One region of the Peribacillus sp. TE19612 genome, then DNA from elsewhere that is predicted to be linked to it. Evidence: riboswitches for the same ligand, from Rfam matches in the RefSeq annotation. Region 1 holds a riboswitch; the other holds the start of a gene.
The links. A riboswitch is a leader RNA that binds a small molecule or an ion and turns the genes downstream of it on or off. The one in region 1 is predicted to bind FMN.

Region 1 (7,344 bases):
GAATCTCGAAGGAAATGTCGTTTCGATAAACCCGGAAGCCGAAAAACTGTTAGGTCATAATAGTGACAATTCGAAAGGCAAGAATGCTAATCATCTCATCAACTGGAATGAAAGTGATAAAGTAGCTGAGTTCTTTATACAATCCCTTCAAGGGGAGGCTGTAAAATTCGAAACGACCATTCAGAATAGCGGTGATGAACAACGGATTATCCGTGTAACCTTTTTACCGATCATCGTCCACTCGGAAATGCTTGGAGTATATGCAATCGTTAGGGATATTACCGAATTGCGGCGCGAAGAGGAATTGATGATCATGTCTGAAAAGCTATCTGTTATCGGACATCTGGCTGCGGCCGTCGCACATGAGATAAGGAATCCGCTGACATCTTTAAAAGGATTCGTACAGTTAATGGATATGACCCAGGAAGTGAACCCGCTGCATTCTGATATCATGTTGAAGGAAATTGACCGAATCAATATTATCTCAAGTGAACTTTTGGTTCTCGGGAAGAAACAGGATGTCGCATACTGCAGGATCGATCTTGCCGACAGTTTACAACAGGTATTCACGTTGATGAAAGCAGAAACGAATTTGAATAATATCGAAATGGGGCTAAGGATTAAAACCGCCGAACCGATTTATATTATGGCTGATTCAATTGAACTTAAACAGTTGGTAATCAATATCGTCAAGAACAGCATTGAAGCGATTGAAGATAATGGGGAAATTGATATATCTCTGCAAATAATCGATGGACATGCTGTAGTCAGCGTGAGTGATAATGGCATGGGAATGGGGCCCGAGCGCCTTGAACGGATTGGTGAGCCTTTTTACTCGACGAAGGAAAAAGGTTCAGGGATCGGGCTTGCAATTTGCCGGAAAATCGTTCATCGCCTTCAGGGGGAAATGGATTTTGAAAGTGAGATAAACAAAGGGACGACGGTTACAATTCGTATTCCGTTGGCTACTGGACAAGAATAAATGGTACTATGAAAGATAGGAAAAGTTTTATATTAAAGGAGAACGATATGAGCGAATTACCTGCATTAATAAACGATAGAAAACCATATATACAAGAAGCCTGGAAAAAATCCGGATTCGGACAACTTACCCCGATTCAAACGAAAGCGATCCCCGTGATTGTCGAGGGAAAGGATATCATGGCCGAATCACCGACAGGTACAGGAAAAACATTGGCATATTTATTGCCATTGCTGGAAAAGATTGATTCTGAAAAAAAATCGCCCCAGGCTTTGATTCTGGCATCATCACGAGAACTGGTCATGCAGATCAATGAAGAAATTCGCATTTGGTCAGAGGGAAGCGGCATTACGGGTGCAGCATTCATCGGCGGTGCTAATGTGAAAAGGCAGTTGGACAAACTGAAGAAGCGTCCACAAGTGATTGCTGGAACACCGGGACGGATTTACGAATTGATTGCCCAAAAGAAACTGAAGATGCATGAAGTTAAGACGATAGTACTTGATGAAGGTGACCAATTGATCATTCCAGAGCATATGGGAACGATCAATAATATTATCAAAACAACACTAAAAGATCGGCAAATCATGGTATTTTCAGCAACCCTGCCAGAGGAAACGGAAAAAGCGGCCCGGGGATTCATGAATGAACCCGAAATGATCAAGGTCGATAAAAATGAAAAAATGGAATCCAAGGTGGACCATCTTTACTTTGTTGTTGAGAGACGGGAAAAGTCCAAGATTCTCGAGAAAATCACAAGACTTAAAGATGTGAAGGCACTTGCCTTCCTGAATGATATTGCGGAGCTTAGCGTCTTACACGAAAAACTGAGTTATAAAGGTATTGAAATGGGCGTGCTTCACGGTGAATCCAATAAAGTCGACAGGGAGAAAGCACTGCGCAAGCTTCGTTCCGGAAAATCCCCGATGCTGATAGCAACGGATGTAGCGGCAAGGGGGCTTGATATTAAAGGTCTTACTGCGGTCGTTCATATTGATATGGCTGACAACATCGAACAATATATCCATAGATCCGGTAGAACTGGGCGTGCAGGTGCAGATGGTACGGTCATTTCAATCGTAACGGAAAGAGAAGAGCGAGAGTTGAAAAAAATGGCTCGTGAACTGGAGATTCCATTAACGAGAGTAACTTTCTATGGTGGAAACATCGTAGTCGATGAATGATTCGCAAAAAAGGGACGGCCATGCGGCTGTCCCTTTTTTGCGAATGCCCAGGTAAATCCAACTGGACTTTTTCATCTATTGCCCTGGAGTAATCATATTATATTTACTATAAATTCAGGAGTTCATTTATGGGTGATGATCATGAATGAAAACGCTTCCTTTATATGGATTTTTGACATATGATAGCAATAGACATAGGTTAGGAGGAGACGGTATGACAGGAAAGTATAAAAAGTTTGAAACGGCAGTCATCCATGAAGGATATGACTCGAAGAAGCATTTGGGAAGCTTGGCAACACCTTTATTCCAAACCTCAACATTCACTTTCGAAAATGCCGAGCAAGGGGAGAGGCGTTTTGCCGGTATCGAAGATGGATATATTTATTCTCGCCTTGGAAATCCAACGGTACAAGTGCTTGAAGAAAAGATTGCCGCACTGGAAGGCGGGGAAGCTGGCCTTGCTTTCGGTTCAGGCATGGCTGCCGTTTCAGCAGTACTTTTTGCGTTAACTAAAACAGATGATCACATCCTCTGCTCACAGGGGGTATATGGTTGTACATTTGGCCTTCTGCAGCTAATGAAAAATAAATACCGGATCACGCATGATTTTTGTGAAATGGATACTGAAGAACAGGTTAGGAAAATGATCCGGCCGGAAACGACCTGCATCTATGTAGAAACCCCGATCAATCCGACGATGAAAATGATTGACTTACAGATGGTGGTAAGGGTTGCGAAGGAATATAATGTAACGGTCGTAGTCGATAATACGTTTTCGACGCCCTACCTACAGAGACCGCTTGAATATGGCTGTGATATTGTCCTTCATAGCGCTACGAAATATCTTTGCGGGCATGGGGATGTCGTTGCGGGACTTGTCGTCGGTAAAAAGGAATTCATGAATCATATAGCTGGGACTACACAGAAAGATATCGGTGGAATCATTTCACCATTCGACGCCTGGCTACTATTGCGGGGGTTAAAGACCTTGCCCGTCAGGATGGACCGTCATTCGGCCAATGCAATGGAAATCTTTCATGAACTTAAGAAACATCCAAAGGTGAAAAAGGTATATTATCCAGGTGATGATGCTTCACCGGATCATTATATCATGCAAAAACAGATGAAACATGGCGGCGGCCTTATCTCTTTCGAATTGCATGGCACAAAACAGGATGCACAGGATTTCCTCAATAAATTGAATCTAATTAAAATTGCCGTAAGTCTTGGGGATGCCGAAACATTGATCCAGCATCCCGCTACCATGACGCACTCTGCCGTTCCTGAAGCTTCAAGGGAACAAATGGGCATCAGTGACCAGCTGGTCCGTCTCTCAGTTGGTCTAGAAGCTTGGCAGGATGTCTGGCAAGATCTTCAACAAGCATTTTAGGATACCATAACCCTCATTTAGTTCCTTCTATTTTTAATGAAGATGGTGATGGATACGATAAAAGTGATGGTAGCCAGGATATAAGAAATGTCTGTGATTACCGGATAGGCGTCGCTATTTCGTATCCCGATGCCTATGAACGCCCAAACGAATACGAGAGGATAGCACCAATCCCGGTTTTTACCTGCAAAGAAAAAGGCCAGGGTTGTTGCTGCAATCAGCAGGACGATCGTCCAGGTTGATTCGGAAACCCCAAAACCGTCCCATTTGATATAGGTTAGGTAATAAGAAATGTCAGCTATGGTTGCGACACTTACCCAGCCTGTATAAACGGAGAACGGAAATAGGTCAAAAGTAGTGTGTTCCACTTTTTTTATGTTTGTATAAATGACCATTAAAGTAACCAACAAAGCAAAGATGATGAATACGGATAACAAAAAGTGTTCATAGTGCCAAGCTAAAAGCCAAGCGCCATTCAGGACACAGCTTAAAGCGAACCAAGGGAAGGATGCTTTATAAGCAGGGCTGTTTTGATGTTTACTTAAAAACTGCCTGAATACCCAGATGGCGAGCAGGAAATAGATCAAGCCCCATATGGAAAATACATATCCGGCAGGAGTGAAAAGGACATTAAGTTTATCGGAAATCTCTCCTGATGTCTGGCCGTTCAATGGCAGGAAATTGGCTAAAAAATTCATCGTGACGACGAACAGATAGAAACCCTATTCCACATATTTATCCTGCCTAACCTTTTTGGAGCACATCGGGGTTAATGGGGGACCATTTTTACATAAAGATAGGAAGTTCCTGTAACAATTGAACCATTTAAGGTTAGAAATTTTACATCTTCACTTTATGGTGATAAAATATTCAAAGATTCATATTATTTTAGTCCTTCGGGGTCGGGTGAAAATCCCAACCGGCGGTGATGAAGAAATTCTAAGCCCGCGAGCCTGTTAAAAGGCAGGATTTGGTGAGATTCCAAAGCCGACAGTACAGTCTGGATGGGAGAAGGACGTGTGGAACCCAAGTGTATACGTACGCCTAATTTTTCGAAAATGAAAATATTAGGCTTTTTAGGTATACAATTTTTTTCACTCATTTCTCCTGCTAACTCCTTAGGCCATCCTAAGGGGTTTTTTATATTTTATAAAAGGGGGAAAAACATGTTTACGGGAATCATTGAGGATATCGGTACCGTACATTCCTTGAAAAAAGGAAAAAGCAGTATGGAGTTATCGATTCGTTCTGAAAAAATCCTTGAAGATGTGCATCTGGGGGATAGTATTTCAGTCAACGGGGTCTGCTTAACGGTAACGTCCTTCACGAAAAGTTTATTTACGGTCGACGTGATGCCGGAAACGGTCAAAGCTTCCTCGATCCGGACGTTAAAATTGGGATCACCTGTTAATCTCGAACGAGCCATGAGTGCACAGGGAAGGTTTGGCGGTCATTTTGTTTCAGGTCATATCGACGGAACCGGAACGATCATAAAAAAAGAACGGAAAGAAAATGCCGTATATTATGTAATCCAATTGGAAGAAGGGCTTAGTGCCTTTTGCATTCCAAAAGGTTCCGTGGCCATTGATGGAACCAGCTTGACGATATTTGGGATCGAAAGGAACCTTTTGACGGTATCATTGATTCCATTGACTCATCAGGACACCATATTGGGACAAAAAGCGGCTGGCGATATCGTTAACATCGAAAACGACATGATTGGGAAATATATAATACATCAAATGAAAAATGGCAATCCAAAACCAGGACTGAATTTAGAGTTTTTGGCAGAGCATGGATTCTAATAAAAAGGGCGGTGTAATGATGTTCCATACAATAGAAGAAGCAATAGAAGATTTGAAGGCTGGCAAGGTAGTAATCGTGTCCGATGATGAAGACCGTGAAAATGAAGGGGATTTTGTAGTGTTGGCCGAAAAGGCGACACCGGAAGCGATTAATTTCATGGCGACTCATGGACGTGGTTTGATTTGTACGACCATCACTGAACAACTGGCAGCAAAATTGAAACTGCATCCTATGGTCGGAGAAAATACCGATCATCATGGCACTGCTTTTACGGTAAGTATCGATCATAAAAGCACCTCAACAGGAATCAGTGCTTTTGAACGGTCCTTGACCATCCTTGAGCTTCTTAATGAAGATTCGGTCGCTGAAGATTTCCAAAGGCCTGGTCACACTTTTCCGATAGTCGCTAAAGAAGGCGGCGTATTAAGAAGGGCAGGACATACGGAGGCATCGGTGGACTTGGCGAAGTTATGCGGTGCCGCTCCAGCCGGTGTCATTTGTGAGATCATGAATGAAGATGGATCGATGGCCCGCGTATCCGATTTAGAAGTCATCGCTGATAAATTCAACCTGAAGTTCATTACGATAGCCGATTTGATTCGGTATCTTCAACATAATGATCCAATCGGGAAACAGGAACTTGAACTGAACATCCCGAAAGCTTGAAGGATTTTTAAGGAATGAAATCTTAACATGAAAAAAATTATTGTTTTTAAAAATTAGGAGGAATTGGACATGGGGAAAACTATTGAAGCACAATTAATCGGATCAGGATTGAAAGTAGGAATCGTGGTAGGAAGATTTAATGAGTTTATCACAAGCAAGCTTTTAGGAGGGGCGTTGGATGGTCTTAAGCGTCATGGCGTTGATGAGAATGATGTTGACATCGCGTGGGTCCCGGGTGCTTTTGAACTTCCGTTAATTGCTAAGAAACTTGTGAATACAGGTAAATATGATGCGGTAATCGGTCTTGGAACGGTAATCAGGGGTGCTACTTCACATTATGATTATGTCTGCAATGAAGCAGCTAAAGGCATGGCTTCCGTTTCTTTGGAAACAGGTGTACCGGTTATCTTCGGTTTGCTGACAACTGAGAATATTGAACAAGCCATTGAACGTGCTGGAACAAAATCAGGCAACAAAGGCTATGAAGCTGCGGTTAGTGCCATTGAAATGGCCAACCTTGGAAAATTGATAGAACAGTGATTTCGCATAAGGAAGCCGCAGGAAATAACATTCCTGCGGCTTTTTTTGATGTGCCGGATCTTGGGTCTGATTGAGTCAAATTTCTTCAACCATTTGGCAATTCTTCTTAAGTTCGCAAAGTTCCTAGCCATTGATCGATTAGTTATTGCGGCTCTTCGACACCCACCGAAACCCCTTCAATGGAATACCTCGATTTCAAAGTAATGTGTTTTTTCATTATTTATCTTTATAAATTATGGGAAGTAAGGAATCATTAGGTAATTATTCGAAAAAAAACCGAACAAAAGCGTCACGTAATGGAAGCATGATAAAATATGCAGATATGATTATGCTACAATTGTAAAGATTGCAATTGAAATTCATGTCTTTAGGGAAAAGTAAATTTATTAGTTATTAGGAGGGGTTTGTGTGTACCATCTCTTTACACATAATGATTTAGATGGAGTCGGGTGCGGCATTGTAGCTAAGCTGGCATTCGGAGAAGATGTAGTGGTTAGTTATAATTCAATTGGTCGCCTTAATCAGAATGTAGGCGCATTTCTTGAGCAGGCCAAGATTGAAGATACATTGATCGTTACTGATCTATCGGTTGATGAAGATAATGAAAAAATGATTACTCAGTTTGTGGAAGATGGAGGCAAGGCTCTGCTGATCGATCATCATAAGTCAGCACTGCATTTGAACGAACATGATTGGGCATCTGTAACTGTCGAACAGGAAGATGGTAAACAGACGGCAGCCACATCATTATTCTATCAGTATGCAGTTGAAAATAA
Region 2 (7,344 bases), on a different contig from region 1:
AGAAGACAGCGGCAGCAGTGGGAAATTATCTCTATCTGAAAGTAAGGAAATGGCAGATCTTGAACGGAAGGATACAAGTAACCAAGAAAAGCCCTCAGAAGATAAACAGGAAGCTCAAGAGTTTTCGAGTAACCAAGCGAAAATCGAATCCAAAGACAAGTTTTCAGAAATGGAACCGCGAAAAGGGGAAAAGGAAAAAACATTTGAACAAGCGATCTATAAGGATGACCTTAAAAATGCCTCGATCATTACGATGGGTGTCCCAGATGATCAAATGAATTTCATCGTTCCCATTTCAATTAAACTTAAACATCATGATGAAAGTGATACACTGAATCAGTTAGTTAATCAAATGTCCGATATCGATGAAGCGCAATATGGGCTATCTGACTATTTTCCGCTTGATATAAAGATTAGCCAAGGAAACGATATAAACACTGCCCATATTGATTTTCCAGAAAAAAGCCAACTGTTGGCTGAAGATACACTTTTTCTCCATTCGATGGAAGAAACGCTTTCCTATAACAATATAGAGAAAATGACATTTTCCACAGAAGGTAAGCAAGGTGCCAGGTTTGCACATGCGGGATATTTAAAGGAGATGGATATACCTCATCAAAAAAAACGCACATACCTTCTTTATCAAAGGGATGAGTCCTCTCCAAGTTTCCTTGTTCCAAGCAATATGGGTTATCGGGACTTTGAGGAGGCGCTGCAAGCCGGAAAAGGGGAGGCGGACATCGAGGGAATTTCACCTGCAATCCCCCATGACCTGAAATGGGAAAGGATAAGCTCTAATGGAGATCTTGTGATCATTCATCTATCAGATCAAGCTGTTATTGAAAATAGTGAGGAAACCGTTCAAGCTTTAGAAGCCATACTCTTCATAGCTAAGGATTTTGGTTTTGAAAAAGTGAAGTTTGAAAATGCTCCTATTGAAGAGGTGGGCCAGTTGAATTTAACTGAAGACATATTGGTGCCAGAAGCACCGAACCAAGTGAATTGAATGCATTAACAGAAAAAAGTGCCCGCGCTGCGGGGCACTTTTTTCTTCTTATAATGAAATACGGGCCATGAACGTAATTTCTTCTGTTTCCATTAAAAACTGTTTCATGTTGTCTTCTAATGGTAAATCGAAGCTCAAAACCATGATGGCTTCACCGCCAGCTTCTTTTCGGCCAACCTGCATGGTGGCGATATTCACTCCGTGATCACCCAGGATCTTACCTACGTTACCGATTACACCGGGTTTATCGGTATGCTGGATATAAAGTAAATTCGATTCTGGATGAAAGTCGATTTTGAAACCATTCAAACTTGCAATTCGAGAACCATAGTTTTCGATATAGGTCCCACTTATTGTTAATTCTCGGTTGTCACCTTTTACTTTAAGGCTGATCAAATTCGAGTAACCTAAAGAGTCCGTAGAGATTTTTTCGCCAATGGTTATGCCACGCTCTTTTGCGATCAACAAGGCATTCACTTCATTGACTGATGCATCGACTCTTGATCTTAAAAAGCCGGAGATTAGACTTTTTGTAAGAATCGCGGTATCGAAATCCAAAGATTCTCCTGCATATGTAACGGAGATTTCCTGAATTCCTTCATTCATGCACTGGGAAGCAATCGATCCCATTTGCTGAACAAGTTGATGGAATGGCTGTACCTTTTCAAACACTTCTTTAGATATGGCCGGAAGGTTGATTGAACTTGAGACTGGATTTCCTTCGAAATAGGTCAATACTTCTTGGGCAACCTGTACGGCGACATTTAATTGGGCTTCTTTCGTGGAAGCGCCTAGATGCGGTGTAGCAATGACGCTGTCCAGTTCCAGCAGTTTATGGCCAAGTGGAGGTTCTTCGACGAAAACGTCCAGTGCCGCCCCTGCAACATGCCCTTCAACTAACATTTCATATAAATCATCTTCGTCTAGAATTCCACCACGGGCGCAGTTCAGTACATAAACCCCTTTTTTACAGGTAAGCAGTTTTTCTTTATTAATTAATCCTCTAGTTTCATTCGTTAGTGGTGTATGGACAGTAATGATGTCTGCTTTAGGAAGCAATTCATCCAATGGCAGGGCCGTTACGGACATTTTCTTTGCACGATCTACAGTCAGGAACGGGTCATAGACAATGACATCCATGCCAAACACTTTAGCACGTTTGGCAATTTCCCCTCCGATGCGTCCAAAGCCAACTATGCCTAATGTTTTACCACGAAGTTCAGTTCCCGTATATGAAGAACGTTTCCACTCCCCATTTTTCAATGAAGCATAAGCTTGCGGAATGTGGCGCAATAATGAAGCCATCATCGCGAATGTATGTTCAGCTGTTGAAATGGTGTTGCCGTCAGGTGCATTAACCACGACAATCCCGCGTTTTGTCGCTGCGGGGATGTCTATGTTATCAACACCGACACCAGCGCGTGCTATAATTTTTAACTGCGGCATACGGTTCATTAAATCTTCCGAAACCTTTGTTGCACTTCTCACAAGAATTGCATCGATCTGATCAAGTTCGTTTGCAGCTTCCTCTACGGTCTTCTGAATGAGATGGATATTGGATGCCTCTGAAAGCGGTCCGAGTCCTTCTGGTTTAATGGCGTCTGCTACTAAAATCCGATACACGTCTAAACACCTTCCTAAGGAAAAAATTATCTTAAATTTCAGTTAATTTTACAATTGAAATGCTGATAATGTCAATTTAGCTTATCTGAATGAAAGCGCTTAAACAAATGATTTTCATCTGATCATCCGTTTAATGCGGCGATATAAATAGCTTCGTCTCCTTTTGTGAAAAATTTTCGAATTGTCATATTGTAAATCCGCCATTTGTTTTAAGCCGTTCACTGCGACGATCGATATTCATCCTACATGCATCAAATGAGAAAAAATACTATCAAAAAAAAGGTATTTCAGATATAATGGGAAGTATAAAAAATTTTATAGGTCTATCTTCGGGGCGGGGCGCAATTCCCCACCGGCGGTGATGAAAGAATTTCTACTTCTAAGCCCGCGAGCCTTACAAGGCAGGATTTGGTGTGATTCCAAAGCCGACAGTATAGTCTGGATGGGAGAAGATGGAGGTTCCTTAGTGCGTTTCAACAGTTATTTGCTGAACGTTTGTTTGATGTAACCTTTAATTTATCCCTTTAATTCCATTGGAATTAAAGGTTTTTTATTGAACATCAACATATTTTGGAATCCTAACCTCTTTTTCAGGTAGATCGGAAAAGAAGGAGAGAGAACTATGAAAAAGAACAAAGTGAAAAAAATGGTCTCACTTGCCATGATGGGAAGCATATCGTATTTATTGATGCTTTTAAATTTCCCGTTTCCAGGATTCCCGCCTTTTCTCAATGTTGATTTTAGCGACATACCAGCACTGATGGCGGCATTGATTTTCGGTCCGATGGCTGGAATTCTAGTCGAGTTCATTAAAAACCTATTGGATTTAGTCATGACAGGGACCTTGACTGCTGTGCCTGTGGGGCATATAGCTAACTTTATAGCCGGAATACTGTTTGTCTTGCCGACTTATTATGTATTTCAGAAAATCAATTCAAAAAAAGGAATGACGTTCGCCTTACTTGCGGGAACAGTTTCCATGGCAGTATTCATGAGCGTATTAAACTATTTTGTCTTTTTACCGGCTTATACCTTCTTTATGGGATGGGATGCCATGTCGGCGCCCGAGTCAAGAAAGTTCGTTACCACGGCAATCTTGCCTTTCAACGTGATTAAAGGCGTGCTCATCACATCTGTATTCATGTTGCTGTTCATTAAATTACAGACATGGATCAATAAGCAAACATTATATAAAAATGCTTAATGGCATTGACGATAGATATGAAAAAACAACCGGATACCCATATCCGGTTGTTTTTTTATGCCTGTTTTTTGGTATGTGCATTGGCCAAAAGAAAAAGCCATTCTCGATTGAAAATGGCTTGTACCTTTATTCGAATTTTAGTGCATCTCCGTCAAATGCCTCGTCAGCAACTTTGATGGAATCCGTTGGGCATCCTTCAAATGCATCCATCATGTCGTCTATAAGTACATCTGGAATTTCAACGATACCTTCGTTATCGTCAAGGGTAACAAATGCAATCCCTTCGTCATCATAATCATATATATCTGGTGCCGCTGCTCCGCAAGCTCCACAAGCTATGCATGTTTCTTTATCCACAATAGTAAATTTAGCCATGAATATAACCCCTCCTAAGTTGATTAACAACTGATAATCTTTTTATTTCAGATTATTATCTCTTTCTTATTGTAAGACCGAATGCCAAACTTTTCAATAGAAATTGTATTGATAATAACTATCATGTAGCTGAATGTCAACGAAAAACATCGAAATAATTAACTTGGTCCTTTCTATGTTTCGTCATTTAGTCACATAATTTCCGTTGTATTCATCAATAATAACGGCGGTTTTTGCAGATTTTTGTTACAATGGGTTTATTGGTTAAATGAAACAAGGATGTGAGTCCCATGAATAATTATCTACAGGCCATCATTCTATATGCGATAAAAAAATTTCAAGGTGAGCGCTCCATTTATGCTATATACCATATGCTGCAGGGGAAGAAATCGTCACAAACCATCCAAGATGCCCACTTATTCGGGTTAACGGATATTTTTGGGACAATACCTCGATTTACCCGTCAGCAATTAAATCAAAACATTGAACATTCACTTAAGCATGACTTGATCAATTTAACGGATAAACCAGATGCATATGAAATTAGTTTGCAAGGTGAACGAATGTTGGACGATTACTTTAAAAATAATCCTTTTCCGGAGTATTTAAATGGTTGGAAGTATCACAATATCACCCCTGTTTTTTGGGGAAGGTTAAACTTACTCATTCAAACCATATCCCATATTGTCCACAATGAAAGACGTTTTTATCCGATACAACGAAATCCCAAAATCCAATTCTTCGTAAAGGAATTTTTACATGCCAATCGTCAGGATCGAGCGTTGATTGCCCAACATCTATATGATGAACTGGTATCCCTTTTAGAAGATCAAAGTGATATGAAACGAGACATTTTCATTTTGAAATTGACCGGGATAAACAGGATTGGACTAACGTTTGAACAGATTGCAAAAAGGAAAAATGCGGAAGAAGAGTATGTTCGCTATACATTCCTTGACTCATTGCATCAAATGCTTGCAGAAATGGAAACGGGTAGTGATTACCCTCTCTTATCCTCATTAACCAATGATTGGAAAAGAAGTGGTAATCCTCATTTGACACAATCTACAAAGACTACTTTACGATACATCCAGGAAGGGAAAAACCTCGGTGAAATAGCTGAAATCCGCAGATTGAAAGTCAACACCATCGAAGATCACCTCGTAGAAATTGTTTTATCGGAAAAAGATTTTCCGATTTCCGATTATGTGAAAATCGAGGATGAGAGGGAAATTGCTGAAGCGATTAAGGAACTTGGTACAAAAAAGCTTAAAGCTATCAAGCAGATGGTCGATAATAAACAAATAAGCTTTTTCCAAATAAGACTTGTACTTGCGAAAATAGGTGAGAGATGATGAACATAGAACGAGTCCTCAAAGAAAAATTCGGTTTTGATGAATTTCGTCCTGGACAGAAGGAAGTGGTTGAATCATTGATGTCCGGCCGTCATACATTAGCGATGCTCCCAACCGGGTCAGGTAAATCATTATGTTATCAGCTGCCGGCTTATCTGGTAAATAAGACTGTCATAATTGTCTCCCCGTTATTATCTTTAATGCAGGATCAAGCGGATCAGCTGAAGATGAGCGGCGAAAAAAGTGTATTGACCCTCAACTCTTTTTTGACGCTTAATCAAAAAAGGAAAGCTTTCGATAGGTTACATAGTTACCGTTTTATCTTTTTATCTCCTGAAATGCTGAGCATCGATGGTGTGATAAAATCCTTGAAATCCATAGAAATAGGCTTGTTCGTCATAGACGAAGCACACTGCATTTCACAATGGGGGTACGATTTCCGTCCGGATTATTTGAATTTAGGAGAAGTGAGGCGTGAACTGAATAATCCGTTGACGCTTGCCCTGACGGCAACTGCAACCGATGAGGTCCGGAGGGACATCGTTGTTAAACTTAACATTGGGCAGGCCGAGGAAATGGTCTCATCCGTTGATCGTGAAAATATTGCCATTATTATCGAGCGAATGTTCAGCTATGATGAGAAGCTAGCCCGTGTGCTGGAGCTTGTCAGGAAATTTACCGGAAGCGGAATTATTTATTTTTCCTCTAAAAAAGTGGCGGAATCAGTCGCTGGTTTTTTACAGGATAACGGGATCGATAGTGTCAATTATTATCACGGTGGAATGGAGCAGGAACAAAGGATGCTCATTCAGCAGCAATTCATTTCCGGCCAGTTGAAAATCATATGCGCAACAAGTGCTTTTGGAATGGGTGTGAATAAATCGGATGTCAGATATGTTATCCATTTTCATATCCCGTCCACGATGGAAGCATATCTTCAGGAGATTGGCAGGGCGGGGCGAGACCGGAAACAAAGTGTGGCTGTCTTATTATATAGCGAAGGGGATGAAGGGCTTCCCCTTCATTTGATGGAGCAACAGTTGCCTACGGATTCGCAAATCGATGGTGTATGTTCTTTCCTTAATGAATCACAAAAGAATCTGGCGAATTTGACCCCCTCAGAAAAAGAGCAGCTGTCGCAATCCTTTTCGTTGAACGAAATCCAGCTCCGTTTTTTTACCCAGTTTATTATGGGCAATAACCAGGATCAAGTGGCAGAGATGAAAGAGTATTGTCAAAAGAGGAAAACCAGTAATCAAGAAAAGCTGCATAAATTCCTTCACTGGATATATGCACAGGAATGTCGCCGTTCAGGGATACTGGACTATTTTGGAGAAAAGCATCGGGAAGCGAACCCCATCTGCTGTGATATCTGTGGGATGGATGCCGAAAAAATGGCTGATGTATGGCCGGAAGTAAAGGTGGATCCGGCTAATTCCTTTTCCACTTGGAAAAAGGAATTGGCTTATATCTTACTAAAGAAGGAAAATGGCAATGAAAAATAAGCAAGCTGAATTAATTAAACAACTTACAGATAAACAGTTGCTATATAATTTGTTTCTTACACAAATTATTCTCTTAACGTTAGCCATCTTTTTAGGTATTATTTTATTTAAAGACTGTTCTGCTTTTTTCGACTTATTTATCTTTGGGGACCTGAACATTTTGCTGATTGGTGTTCCTGCTGGAGTCATTGTCGTGTTAATTGACATATTGCTTATGAAAGTGACACCATCTTCCTATCAGGATGATGGCGGTATTAACGAACGCATTTTCAGTAA

Region 2: it holds a riboswitch for FMN, as region 1 does, so the genes downstream of both, ACZ9AO_RS08245 (ECF transporter S component) here and ribE (riboflavin synthase) in region 1, are expected to answer to the same signal.

Annotation. Positions count from the first base shown of each region.
Region 1 covers NZ_JBWCCL010000005.1:202,335-209,678, reverse strand. The annotation lists gene ACZ9AO_RS11160 (ATP-binding protein) at 1-982, shown strand, start outside; gene ACZ9AO_RS11155 (DEAD/DEAH box helicase) at 1,030-2,166, shown strand; gene megL (methionine gamma-lyase) at 2,381-3,556, shown strand; gene ACZ9AO_RS11145 (TspO/MBR family protein) at 3,574-4,254, opposite strand; FMN riboswitch at 4,445-4,576, shown strand; gene ribE (riboflavin synthase) at 4,723-5,361, shown strand; partial or broken gene ribB (3,4-dihydroxy-2-butanone-4-phosphate synthase) at 5,381-6,019, shown strand; gene ribH (6,7-dimethyl-8-ribityllumazine synthase) at 6,098-6,568, shown strand; gene ACZ9AO_RS11125 (DHH family phosphoesterase) at 6,977-7,344, shown strand, end outside.
Region 2 covers NZ_JBWCCL010000004.1:19,932-27,275, forward strand. The annotation lists gene ACZ9AO_RS08235 (GerMN domain-containing protein) at 1-1,006, shown strand, start outside; gene serA (phosphoglycerate dehydrogenase) at 1,055-2,629, opposite strand; FMN riboswitch at 2,951-3,087, shown strand; gene ACZ9AO_RS08245 (ECF transporter S component) at 3,252-3,833, shown strand; gene ACZ9AO_RS08250 (ferredoxin) at 3,960-4,208, opposite strand; gene ACZ9AO_RS08255 (YpbB family protein) at 4,499-5,563, shown strand; gene ACZ9AO_RS08260 (RecQ family ATP-dependent DNA helicase) at 5,563-7,068, shown strand; gene ACZ9AO_RS08265 (lysostaphin resistance A-like protein) at 7,058-7,344, shown strand, end outside.